Linked DNA regions of Alloyangia pacifica. Each later gene encodes a partner of the first gene's protein in a complex. Links are inferred from orthologs where the notes say so. Each region holds a gene or a part of one and is shown in the gene's direction. Other genes may lie near its edges.

Region 1 (8,081 bases):
AGCTCGGCCTGAAGGTGCTGATCGACCTCGTCATGTCGCACAGCTCTGACCAGCATCCCTGGTTCCAGGAGAGCCGCAGCTCCAAGGACAACCCGCGCGCCAATTGGTACGTTTGGGCCGACGCCAAGCCCGACGGCACGCCGCCGAACAACTGGCTGTCGATCTTCGGCGGCTCCGCCTGGCAATGGGACACCACGCGCTGCCAGTACTACCTGCACAACTTCCTCACCTCGCAGCCCGACCTCAACTTCCACGAGCCCGAGGTGCAGAAGACGCTGCTCGACGTGGCGGAGTTCTGGCTCGACCGCGGGGTCAACGGCTTCCGGCTCGATACGGTGAACTTCTACGTGCATGACGCCAAGCTGCGCGACAACCCGGCGCTGCCGCCCGAGCGGCGCAACCCGATCACTGCCCCGGCGGTGAACCCCTACACCTGGCAGGAACATCTCTACGACAAGACCCAGCCCGAGAACCTCGAATTCCTCGCCAAGCTGCGCAAGCTCATGGACCGCTACAACGCCGCCGCCGTGGGCGAAATCGGCGAGGACCTGCGGGGCCTCGAGGTGCTGGGCGAATACACCTCGGGCAATGATCACCTGCAGATGTCCTACGCCTTCGAGCTGCTGTCGCAGCGCGCACCGACCGCCGAATACGTCAAGGAGGTGATGGACAAGGTCGCCGAGGTGGCAGGCGGCGGTTGGGCCTGCTGGGCCTTTTCCAACCACGACGTCGAGCGCCATGTCACGCGCTGGGGTATCGGCGCCGCAGGGGCACGGCTCTACACCACGCTGATGATGTGCTTGCGCGGCTCGGCCTGCATCTATCAGGGCGAGGAACTTGCTCTGCCCGAGGCGGTGCTGGCCTTTGAGGATCTGCAGGATCCCTATGGCATCAGGTTCTGGCCAGCCTTCAAGGGCCGCGACGGCTGCCGCACGCCGATGGTCTGGGAGCCCGATGCCCACCACGGCGGCTTTTCCGAGGGCAAGCCCTGGCTGCCGGTGAGCCACGAACACCTGCGGATGACCGTCGAGGACCAGGAGAAGGACCCGGCGGCGATCCTGCATCACTACCGCCGTGCCATCGCCTTCCGCCACGCTCATGCGGCGCTGAGCAAGGGCGAGATCACCGATCTCACGGCCACCGGTAACGTGCTCAGCTTCCGCCGGGTGGCCGAAACTGAAGAGCTGTTCTGCGCCTTCAACATCGGTCCCGATCCGGCGGTGATCGACGCGCCGGCAGGCAAATGGCAGCAGGTCGGTGTCGAGCTCGGCTCGACCGGCACCGCGCCCGATGGCAAGTTCCACCTCGGGCCCTGGCAGCCCGCGCTGGCGTTGCGGATGTGATCGGCAGAAACGAAGGATAAGGGGAGGCGGAGACGATGGCAGACCTGAAACTCACCGATGTTGGCAAGGTGTACGGAGGCACCGTGGAGGTGCTGAAGAACATCGACCTGGATGTCACCGCAGGCGAGCTTGTCGTCTTCGTCGGCCCCTCGGGCTGCGGCAAGTCCACGCTGTTGCGGATGATCGCCGGGCTTGAGCGGATCACCGGCGGCACGCTCGAGATCGACGGCCAGGTGGTCAACGACGTGCCCCCGGCGCAGCGCGGCATCGCCATGGTGTTCCAGAGCTACGCGCTCTATCCGCATATGACCGTGCGCGACAACATGTCCTTCGCCCTGCAGATCGCCAAGAAGAGCAAGGCCGAGATCGCCGAGGCCGTCGAGCGCGCCGCGAAGATGCTGCAGCTCGAACCCTACCTCGACCGCCTGCCCAAGGCGCTCTCGGGTGGTCAGCGCCAGCGCGTCGCCATCGGCCGGGCCATCGTGCGAGATCCCAAGGTGTTTCTCTTCGACGAGCCGCTCTCGAACCTCGACGCGGCGCTGCGCGTGGCGACGCGGATCGAGATCGCCCAGCTCAAGGAGAAGCTGCCCGACCGCACGATGATCTACGTGACCCACGACCAGGTCGAGGCAATGACCCTGGCCGACCGCATCGTCGTCCTTGCCAACAAGGGCATCGCGCAGGTTGGCTCGCCGCTGGAGCTCTACGAGACGCCCAACAGCGAGTTCGTCGCGCAGTTCATCGGCTCGCCGGCGATGAACATGCTGTCTGGCGAAGTCACCGGCACCGGCGCGCAGACCACCGTCAGGCTGCAGACCGGCGGCACCGCGGTCTCGGACGTGGCCACCCGCGAGTCGGACATGGGTCTTCAGGTGAACGTCGGCATCCGCCCCGAGGATTTCACCGAGGCAACGGCCACGCCGGTGTTCACTGGCAAGGTCGCGCTGACCGAGGCGCTCGGCGAGGTGACCCTGCTGCACTTCGAGCCGCAGCCCGGCTGCAAAGAGGCGGTGATCGCCAAGCTTCCCGGCATCCATCAAGGCTTGCGCGGCACCGAGGTCGGGCTGAGCGCCGATCCCGCGAAGGTGCATCTCTTCTCTGAAGGCATCTCGTTGCGCTACCGCTGAGCGGTGCAAGAGCCCTCGACGGCTCTTGCAACCCGCTTCGAAGAGAGACGCTCCCGCCCGGCGCGCGGATGAGGTATCGTGCAAAGGCGCATTCCCGCCCTGCATGTTCTTATTAAGTTCTCATTTACCCATTGCGATCCGGGGCGTTTGGCCTATGTGTAGGAGCGTTCCTTTCCCGAGGGTCTCATGCCAGAGCTGAAGCAGATCGAAGTGCGCGGCGCGCGCGAGCACAATCTCAAGAATATCGACGTCGACATCCCGCGCGACGAGTTGGTGGTGATCACCGGCCTGTCGGGGTCGGGCAAGTCTTCGCTCGCCTTCGACACAATCTACGCCGAGGGCCAGCGGCGGTATGTCGAGTCGCTCTCGGCCTACGCGCGGCAGTTCCTCGACATGATGGAAAAGCCCGATGTCGATCACATCGCCGGCCTCTCGCCGGCGATCTCCATCGAGCAGAAGACCACCTCGAAGAACCCGCGCTCGACGGTCGGCACGGTCACCGAGATCTACGACTACCTGCGCCTTCTCTTCGCCCGCGTCGGCACGCCCTACAGCCCCGCCACCGGCCTGCCCATCGAGGCGCAGCAGGTGCAGGACATGGTCGACCGCGTGATGGCGCTGGAGGAGGGGACGCGCGGCTACCTGCTCGCGCCGATCATCCGCGACCGCAAGGGCGAGTACCGCAAGGAATTCCTCGAGCTGCGCAAGCAGGGCTTCCAGCGGGTGAAGGTCGATGGGCAGTTCTACGAACTCGACGAGCCGCCCACGCTCGACAAGAAGTTCCGCCACGACATCGACGTGGTGGTCGACCGCATCGTCGTGCGCGAAGGGCTCGAGACGCGTCTTGCCGACAGCTTCCGCACTGCGCTCGATCTGGCCTCGGGCATCGCCGTTCTGGAAACCGCGCCGCGCGAAGGCGAGGGGGATCCCGAGCGGATCACCTTCTCGGAAAACTTCTCCTGCCCGGTCAGCGGCTTCACCATCTCCGAGATCGAACCGCGCCTGTTCTCCTTCAACGCCCCCGTGGGCGCCTGCCCGGAGTGCGACGGCCTCGGCGTCGAGCTGTTCTTCGACGAGCAGCTGGTGGTGCCCGATGTGACGCTGAAGGTCGCCGACGGCGCCATCGCGCCCTGGCGCAAGGGCAAATCGCCGTACTTCCTGCAGACCATCGAGTCGATCGCCAAGCACTATGGCTTCAACAAGAACGCCCGCTGGAAGGACCTGCCGCAGAAGGTGCAGGACGTCTTCCTTCATGGCTCTGGCAAGGAAGAAATCCCCTTCCGCTATGACGAGGGCGGCCGCGTCTACCAGGTGACCCGTGCCTTCGAGGGCGTGATCCCCAACATGCAGCGCCGCTACCGCGAAACCGACAGCGCCTGGGTGCGCGAGGAGTTCGAGCGTTACCAGAACAACCGCCCCTGCGGCGCCTGTGGCGGCTACCGCCTGCGGCCCGAAGCGCTGGCGGTAAAGATCGGCTCGGCCAAGAAGGACACGCTGCTGCACGTCGGCCAGGTGGTGCAGATGTCGATCCGCGAGGCGCACGACTGGATCGAGACCGTGCCCGAGGCGCTCTCGGGACAAAAGAACGAGATTGCCCGCGCCATCCTCAAGGAGATCCGCGAACGGCTCGGCTTCCTCAATAACGTCGGCCTCGAATACCTGACCATGTCCCGCGCGGCGGGGACACTCTCGGGCGGCGAGAGCCAGCGGATCCGGCTCGCGAGCCAGATCGGCTCGGGGCTGACCGGTGTTCTCTACGTGCTGGACGAGCCCTCGATCGGGCTGCATCAACGCGACAACGACCGGCTCATCGGCACGCTGAAGTCTCTGCGCGACCAGGGCAACACGGTCATCGTGGTCGAGCATGACGAGGACATGATCCGCCAGGCAGATTACGTCTTCGACATCGGCCCCGGCGCCGGGGTGCACGGCGGGCAGGTGGTCAGCAAGGGCACGCCGCAGATGATCTCGGACGATCCCGCCAGCCTCACCGGCCAGTATCTCGCCGGCACCCGCGAGATCGCGGTCCCGACGGAGCGGCGCAAGGGCAACGGCAAGATGCTCAAGGTGGTCAAGGCGACCGGCAACAACCTCAAGGAGGTGACTGCCGAGTTTCCCTTGGGCAAGTTCGTCTGCGTTACCGGCGTCTCGGGGGGCGGCAAGTCGACGCTGACCATCGAGACGCTCTACAAGAACGCCGCTATGCGGCTCAACGGCGCGCGCGAGACCCCGGCCCCCTGCGAGACGATCAAGGGCTTCGAGTATCTCGACAAGGTCATCGACATCGACCAGCGCCCGATCGGCCGCACGCCGCGTTCGAACCCGGCCACCTACACGGGTGCGTTCACCCCGATCCGCGACTGGTTCGCGGGCCTGCCCGAGGCCAAGGCGCGCGGCTACAAGCCCGGGCGCTTCAGCTTCAACGTCAAGGGCGGGCGCTGTGAGGCCTGCCAGGGCGACGGCGTTATCAAGATCGAGATGCACTTCCTTCCCGACGTCTACGTCGAATGCGAGACCTGCAAGGGCCAGCGCTACAACCGCGAAACGCTGGAGATCAAGTTCAAGGGCAAAAGCATCGCCGATGTGCTTGATATGACAGTGGAAGAGGCGCAGGAGTTCTTCCAGTCGGTGCCCTCGATCCGCGAGAAGATGGACGCGCTCATGCGGGTCGGCCTGAGCTACGTGAAGGTGGGCCAGCAGGCGACCACTCTCTCGGGCGGCGAGGCGCAGCGAGTGAAGCTGTCGAAGGAACTGGCGAAACGCTCGACGGGCCGCACGCTCTACATCCTTGACGAGCCGACCACGGGCCTGCACTTCGAGGATGTGCGCAAACTGCTCGAGGTGCTGCACGAGCTGGTCGAGCAAGGCAACACGGTGGTGGTGATCGAGCACAATCTCGATGTCATCAAGACCGCCGACCATATCATCGACATCGGCCCCGAGGGCGGTGATGGAGGCGGCGAAATCGTGGCCACGGGCACCCCCGAGGAGGTGGCCGAGGTTGGGCGCTCGCACACCGGGCATTACCTCAAGCCGATGCTGCGGACGGGCAGGGTCGCGGCGGAATAGGCGCGCGGAGCGCAGGGCGCGTCGATGCGTCCTTGAAATGAAAAAAGGACCGGTCGCCGTCAGAAGCGCCGGTCCTTTTTACGTCGGTGTGGAAGGATCTAGGGTCGGGTGCGGGGGGCGCGCCCCTCGGCGCCGGCTTACTTCGCCAGTTGGGCGATGCCGCCGATGATGTCGAGCACGGCGCCGGTGTCCGGGTCGACGCGGTAGACGTAGTCGTCGACGTTGTAATAGGTTCGGCGCGGATCGAGCTGGTAGCGGCCCGGATCGCGGATCACGATGTAATTGTCGCGGATCCGCTCGCCGCGGTCATAGCGGTGGATGTGGATCGCGTCGTGGTCGCGGTCGCGATCACCATGGTGCTTGCCAATCTTCTTGTACTGGCCCGGCGGCATGCAGGCCGCGTTCTTCTTGGCAAGACCCGGTGGGCATCCCTTGGGGGCGGCGCTGGCGGCCATGGGGGCGGCGAGGGCGGCAGCCGAAAGGGCCGCGAGGGTGAGGGTACGTAACATGCTGCTCTCCTGTACGTGGTGCGGAGTTATACGCAGAGAACGCGCGCTGCCGCCGCATCGGTTCCGAAAAATCCCGCGCCGCCAGCGGGTTTCCGCCATGTCCTCAGGTGCTCCAGCCGGGCTTGCGCTTTTCCAGGAACGCCGTGATGCCCTCGTCGGTGTCGCGGTCGAGCATGTTCTCGACCATCACCTGGCCGGCCAGCGCATAGGCCGCGTCCAGCGGCAGCTCGGCCTGCGCGTAGAACGCCTCCTTGCCGATCCTCACCGCGTGCGGCAGCTTCGAGGCGACGCTTTCCGCCAGCGCCTGCGTCGCGGCGGCCAGCTCGGCCTCGGGGACAACGCGGTTGACGAGCCCCAGGGTCTGCGCCTCGGCGGCGGGAATGAAACGGCCCGTGGTGAGCAGCTCGAAGGCCTGCTTGCGCGGCAGGTTGCGGCTCAGCGCCACCATGGGCGTCGAGCAAAAGAGCCCGATGTTGACCCCGTTGACGGCGAAGCGCGCATCTTCGGCAGCCACGGCCATGTCGCAGCTCGCGACCAGCTGGCAGCCGGCGGCGGCGGCGATGCCGTGCACCTGCGCGATGACCGGCTGGGGCAGGCGGGTGAGGCCGGTCATCACCCGTTCGCAGCGCTCGAAGAGATCGGCGAAATAGGCGGCCCCCTTGTCCTCTGCCTGCCGTCCGGCCTGCATCTCGCGCAGGTCGTGCCCGGCGCAGAACACCTTGCCCGCGCCCGAGATGACCACCGCGCGGATTGTCTCGTCCTGACAAAGCGCGTCGATCTGCGCCTGCAAAGCCGCCAGCATCGCGTCCGACAGCGGGTTCAGCCGCTCCGGCGCGTTCAGCCGCAGGTGGGCCACCGGCCCGGTGTCGTGACGTTCCAGAATTGCCATCTTGTTCTCCTCCATCCTCGCGGGCAGCCTAGCCAGCGGAGAAGAGGGGCGAAAGAGGCGGGAGGTCGCATGGCGCTGCAGTTCACCATTCCGGAGATGACCGGATTCCTGAGGGAGGTCTTTCCGCAGATCGAGGGCATGTTCGCCATCGACCGCATGGACGAGGAAATGCTCGTGATGCGGCTGATCGTGGACGAGCAGCACTTGCGGCCCGGCGGCACGGTCTCGGGGCCGTCGATGTTCGCGCTGGCGGATGTGGCGGCCTACGTGGCGACCATGGCGCGGATCGGGCGCGAGGCGCTCACGGTGACCACCCATTGCTCGATCGATTTCATGCGCAAGCCCGAGGCCGGGCGGGACCTGCTGGCCGAGGCGCGGGTGCTGAAGCTGGGTCGCAGCCTCAGCGTGACCGACGTGCTGCTCTATTCAGAGCACTCGGACGATCCGGTCGCCCACGCCTCGCTGACCTACGCCATTCCGCCGAGGCGCTGAGGCCTCTCAGCGCGGCTCGGGAAAGGCCAGACCGGCATCGGCGGCGCAGGCGCGGATGCGGGTGAGCACCTCGTCGGGCAAGGCGATGCCGTCGCGGCGCGCCCTGTCGGCCGCGACCGCCGCGCGGTCGCCGGGGATGCGCACCGGGCGCGCCTCGTCGATCGGGCGGCTGGCGCGGCAGGCCTCGCTCAGATGTTCGACCTGTGCCACGAACGCCTCGCGACCGCCAAAGGCCGCGGGGTCCATCACCTGCAGGAAGACATTTGCTCCCCAGCGGGTCGGGGACTCGACTCGGCCATGGCCGGCGAGCGCCTGGGTCAGCATCTCGACCATCAGGCCCATGGCAAAGCCCTTGTGGCCATGATCCGCCCCGCCCACCGGCAGGATCGAGCCCTTTGGGGTCTGGTTGATGACCGTGGGGTCGGTGGTGGCGTGACCGTCTCCGTCCAGCATCCAGGGGTGGGCGAACTCGGTGCAGGAATTGATGTGCTCACGCACCTTCGACAGCGTGGTGATCGAGGCGCAGGTGTCGATGAGCACCGGGTGGTCCTTGCCGGGATAGCCCACCGCCCAAGGGTTTGGGGTGAGCAGCGGCTCGCAGCCGCCGTAGGGGGCGACCCATTGACCCGAGGGATCGGAGGTGGCGATATAG
Region 2 (5,024 bases), on another replicon or contig:
GCGCATCCAGGTGAACCGGCGCCTCTTCATCGCCGAGCAGGCGGGGCTCTGGCTGGTCGCCATCGTCTCGGCGCTCTTGGCGATGCTGGCGAGCCTTGGCTTCTGGTACGACATCGAACTGGCGCAGGCGCTCTTTTTGCTGGGCTTTCCCATGGCGCTCGTCGGTGGCCTGAGCATCGCCGCCGCCGCGCGCATCCGGAGCCAGAATTTGACCGGCGAGGCGCTGTGCCACAAACTGGCGGTGCTGCGCTTCTGGGTGCAGGTGATCGGCATGATCGCGATCTTCGTCACCGCCATGTGGGGCATGTACCAGAACCTCGCGCACGGCGTTCTCGGTTGACGAAGCCCCGGCGGCGGGTCATTTGAGCGGTATGTCCCAGTCGCTTACCAGATCGGCCCGTATCACCAAGGGCGGCGCACCCGAGGGGTTCGACGCCAGGCTCCTTCTTGCCGAGGTCGAACAGACCGGCGGGCCGGTGCTGCACATCGCCCGCGACGACAAGCGCCTCGCGGCGCTGCGCGAGGCGTTGGCGTTTTTCGATCCCGGCATGCCGGTGGTCACCTTTCCGGGCTGGGACTGCCTGCCCTACGACCGGGTCTCGCCCAATCCCGACATCTCTGCCACGCGCATGTCGACCCTTGCCGGGCTGGTGCACGGCATGCCGGAGCGCTTCGTGCTGCTCACCACGCTCTCGGCCGCCATGCAGCGCATCCCCGCGCGCGAGGTACTGCGCGAGGCGGCCTTTGCCGCGCGGGTCGGCGACCGGGTGGACGAGGCCGCGTTGCGCAATTTCCTCGTGCGCATGGGCTTTTCCAACGCGCCCACGGTGCACGAGCCGGGCGATTACGCGGTCCGCGGCGGCATCATCGACATCTTCCCGCCGGGCGAGGGAGGGCCGGTGCGGCTCGATCTCTTCGGCGACGTGCTGGACGGCGCACGGCGTTTTGATCCGGTCAGCCAGCGCACCACGGAAAAGCTCGACGTTGTCGAGCTGGCGCCAGTCTCGGAGGTCATCCTCGATGACGCGGCGATCACCCGCTTCCGGCAGAACTACCGCATCGAGTTCGGCACCGCCGGCTCGGACGATCCGCTCTACGAGGCGGTGAGCGCGGGGCGCAAGACGCAGGGGATGGAGCACTGGCTGCCGTTCTTCCATGAAAAGCTTGAGACGCTTTTCGACTACCTGCCCGGTGCGCCGGTGCTGATGGACGACCAGATCACCCCGGCGCGGCTTGCCCGCTGGGAGAGCATCGAGGACCAGTACCAGACCCGCCGCCACGCGATGACCCAGAAGGGCAGGCTCGACTCGGTCTACAAGCCGGTTCCGCCTCAGCTTCTGTACCTCGACGAGGCGCATTGGGACGCCGCCGTCGCGGACCGCCGGGTGGTGCAATTCTCGCCACTGCCACAGGCCAGCGGGCCGGGGGTGGTGGACGCGGGCGGGCGCATCGGGCGCAGCTTCGCCCCCGAGCGCCAGCAGGAGAGCATCAGCCTCTTTGCCGCGCTCGCCGACCATGTGAAGAAGCAGATGGCCGAGGGGCCTGTGCTCATCGCCTCGTGGTCCGAGGGCGCGCGCGAACGCCTGACCGGCCTCATCGAGGACGAGGGGCTGGCCGAGGCGATCCCGGTGATGGACGGCACGCGTATCGGCAAGCGCGGCCTGCACCTGGCGGTCTGGGGGCTGGAGCAGGGCTTTGTCGCGCCATGGGGCGATCCCAAGAGCGGCCTGAAGCTCACCGTGATCTCCGAGCAGGATGTGCTGGGCGATCGGCTGATCCGCGCGCCCAAGAAGCGCCGCAAGGCCGAGAACTTCCTCACTGAGGCGCAGTCGCTCTCGCCGGGCGATCTGGTGGTGCACGTCGATTTCGGCATCGGCCGTTACCAGGGGCTCGAGGTCATCACTGCCGCCGGCGCCGCCCACGAGTGCCTGCTTCTGGAATACGCCGAAAGCGCACGGCTCTACCTGCCGGTCGAGAATATCGAGCTCTTGTCGCGCTATGGTCATGACGAGGGGCTGCTCGACAAGCTCGGCGGGGGCGCGTGGCAGGCCAAGAAGGCGCGCCTCAAGGAGCGTATCCGCGAGATGGCGGACAAGCTCATTCGGGTGGCGGCGGAGCGCGCGCTGCGCAAGGCGCCGATCATCGACCCGCCGCCCGGCGCCTGGGAGAGTTTCTGCGCGCGTTTTCCCTATACCGAGACCGACGACCAGATGGGCGCCATCGAGGACGTGCTCGGCGACATGACCAGCGGCCAGCCGATGGACCGGCTGATCTGCGGCGACGTCGGCTTCGGCAAGACCGAGGTCGCGATGCGCGCCGCCTTTGTCGCCGCCATGTCCGGCGTGCAGGTGGCGGTGATCGCCCCCACCACGCTGCTCGCCCGCCAGCACTACAAGAGCTTTGCCGAGCGCTTCCGCGGCTTCCCGATCAACGTCGCGCCGCTGTCGCGCTTCGTCTCTGCCGGGGACGCCGCCAAGACCCGTGACGGTATCTCGAAGGGCTCGGTCGATATCGCCGTCGGCACCCACGCGCTGCTGGCCAAGGGCATCCGGTTCAACAACCTTGGCCTCTTGATCATCGACGAGGAACAGCACTTCGGCGTCTCGCACAAAGAGCGGCTGAAGCAATTGCGCTCGGACATCCACGTGCTGACACTGACCGCGACACCGATCCCGAGGACGCTGCAGTTGTCGCTGTCGGGTGTGCGGGATCTCTCGATCATTGGCACGCCCCCCGTGGACCGCCTGTCGATCCGCACCTATGTCTCGGAATTCGACGCGATCACCGTGCGCGAGGCGCTCCTGCGCGAGCACTATCGCGGCGGGCAGAGTTTCTACGTCGTGCCACGCCTTTCGGACCTTCCCGAAATAGAGCAGTTCCTGCGCGAGCAGGTGCCCGAGGTCTCGTTCGTGGTGGCGCATGGCCAGATGGCAGCGGGGGAACTCGACGACCGGATGAATGCGTTCTACGACGGCAAGTACGATGTGTTGCTGGCGACCACGATCGTCGAGTCCGGCCTCGACATCCCCACCGCCAACACCATGATCGTGCACCGCGCCGACATGTTCGGCCTTGCCCAGCTCTACCAGATCCGCGGCCGGGTCGGGCGCTCGAAGACCCGCGCCTATGCCTACCTGACGACCAAGCCGCGCACCAAGCTCACCGACACTGCAGAGAAGCGGCTGCGGGTGCTTGGCTCACTCGACACTTTGGGGGCAGGCTTCACGCTGGCCTCTCAGGATCTCGACATTCGCGGCGCCGGAAACCTGCTCGGCGAAGAGCAGTCCGGCCAGATGCGCGACGTGGGTTACGAGCTTTACCAATCGATGCTCGAGGAGGCGATCGCCAAGATCAAGTCGGGTGAGCTCGAAGGGCTCACTGACGACGATGGCCAATGGGCGCCGCAGATCAACCTCGGCGTTCCGGTGCTGATCCCCGAGGATTACGTGCCCGATCTCGACGTCCGTCTCGGGCTCTACCGGCGTCTGTCGGAGCTGACCACCAAGGTCGAGCTCGAGGGCTTTGCGGCGGAGCTCATCGACCGTTTCGGCAAGTTGCCGAAGGAGGTCAACACGCTGATGCTCGTGGTGCGGATCAAGGCGATGTGCAAGCACGCCGGGATTTCCAAGCTCGACGGCGGGCCGAAGGGCGCGACGGTGCAATTCCACAATGACAAGTTCGCCAAGCCCGAGGGGCTGGTGGAGTTCATCCAGGCGCAGAACGGGCTGGCAAAGATCAAGGACAACAAGATCGTCGTGCGCCGCGACTGGAAGAGCGACGCCGACAAGATCAAGGGCGCCTTCGCCATCGCCCGCGACCTCGCCGAGAAGGCCGGGGCGATCAAGGTCCGCAAGGACAAGGGCTGACACCGGTCGGACAGAGGGGTGCCCCCCTGTCCCGGCTCAGAGATTCTCGATGGTCGACAGAAGCTCGGATTCCGAGATGGGCTTCGAGAGCCGCGGCACACCTGTGCGCACCTCGCCGTCGTAGCCCGAGATGATCACCACCGGCACGCCCCTGGCGAGCAGGTGGTCAAGAAGCGGCGTGGATTTCTCGCCGCCGAGGTTCTCGTCGAGCAGCACGAGATCGGGCAGGCTCTCGGCGGTTCCGGTGAGCCCGGCGGCAACCGACGCGAACTGGCCAAAGATCGCGTAGCCCGCATGTTCCATCATGCCCACCAGGTCCATCGCGATGATCGGCTCGTCCTCGACGATCATCACCGCGCGGCGTGGTGAGCTGGCGGGGCCGGCATCGCCTACCTCCATTTGCGGCGCGTCGGCCCGCGCGGACCAGGCGCCTCTGGGCAGGGTGATCTCGTAGCGCAGGTGGCCGGAGCCGATCGTCCTCGCGATGCGCCCGCCGAAATGGTCCTGCGCGATGCGGGTTAGCAACTGCGTGCCGAAACCGCCGCCCTGAGAGGCCACCTCGGGGGCGCCATCCCCCGGGAAGTTCTCGTCCCAATGCAGCGACAGGACTCCGTCGGTCGCGAGGGTCCAGCGCAGGCGCAATGTCCCTTCGGTCGTGCGAAGCGCCCCGTGTTTCACCGCGTTGGTGGTCAGCTCGTGAATGAGCATGGCGACCATCTGTGCGTCGTTGGGATCGAGCGGCACGCAGGGGCCCTCGAGGGTGACCCGCTGGTGGATCTCGGAGCCATAGGGAGAGAACTCTTCCTCGACCACCTCGCGCAGCCGCACGTCCTCCCATTTCTTGCGCGACAGCAGCCCGTGGGTGCGGGACAGAGAGGTGATCCGCTCGTCCAGTTTCTCGCGGAACTCGGCGACCGTCCCGGCCTTGATCAGCCGGGCGGTGGACCGCAGGATTGCCAGCATGTTCCGGGCGCGGTGGTCGATCTCCTGCGCCATGACCGCTTCGCGCGCGAGAGTTTTCTCGCGGGCGACCCAGCCCATGACAAGATCCATCACCCGCTCGACCAGTGATACATCGAGCACGCTGTAGGCCCGGAGCCGGGTCCAGTGCAGGACCATCGCCTGCTCCAGCCGGCCGCCGACGATCCAGGGCACGAA

What was found. The genes of interacting proteins can lie anywhere in the genome.
Region 2: the proteins of uvrA (region 1) and mfd are in contact, whole or in part, in a crystal structure (PDB 4DFC), measured with the Escherichia coli proteins. The link is inferred for Alloyangia pacifica from one-to-one orthologs.

Annotation. Positions count from the first base shown.
Region 1 is NZ_CP022189.1:1,490,880-1,498,960, forward strand. What follows is about bases 2,304-5,739. They hold uvrA (excinuclease ABC subunit UvrA), read left to right. Parts: upstream 2,304-2,656; coding sequence 2,657-5,539; downstream 5,540-5,739. Other genes in these bases: CEW88_RS07130 (ABC transporter ATP-binding protein), read left to right, coding at 2,304-2,470; CEW88_RS07140 (excinuclease ABC subunit A), read right to left, coding at 5,677-5,739. Also shown: CEW88_RS07125 (alpha-glucosidase), read left to right, coding at 1-1,343; more of CEW88_RS07130, read left to right, coding at 1,379-2,303; more of CEW88_RS07140, read right to left, coding at 5,740-6,048; CEW88_RS07145 (enoyl-CoA hydratase), read right to left, coding at 6,152-6,937; CEW88_RS07150 (PaaI family thioesterase), read left to right, coding at 7,007-7,429; CEW88_RS07155 (Ldh family oxidoreductase), read right to left, coding at 7,436-8,081. UniProt on the Escherichia coli protein: The UvrABC repair system catalyzes the recognition and processing of DNA lesions. UvrA is an ATPase and a DNA-binding protein. A damage recognition complex composed of 2 UvrA and 2 UvrB subunits scans DNA for abnormalities.
Region 2 is NZ_CP022190.1:1,061,172-1,066,195, reverse strand. Bases 1-4,066 are described here. They hold mfd (transcription-repair coupling factor), read left to right. Parts: upstream 1-371; coding sequence 372-3,866; downstream 3,867-4,066. Other genes in these bases: CEW88_RS17895 (HWE histidine kinase domain-containing protein), read right to left, coding at 3,903-4,066; CEW88_RS17905 (component of SufBCD complex), read left to right, coding at 1-340. Also shown: more of CEW88_RS17895, read right to left, coding at 4,067-5,024. UniProt on the Escherichia coli protein: Couples transcription and DNA repair by recognizing RNA polymerase (RNAP) stalled at DNA lesions. Mediates ATP-dependent release of RNAP and its truncated transcript from the DNA, and recruitment of nucleotide excision repair machinery to the damaged site.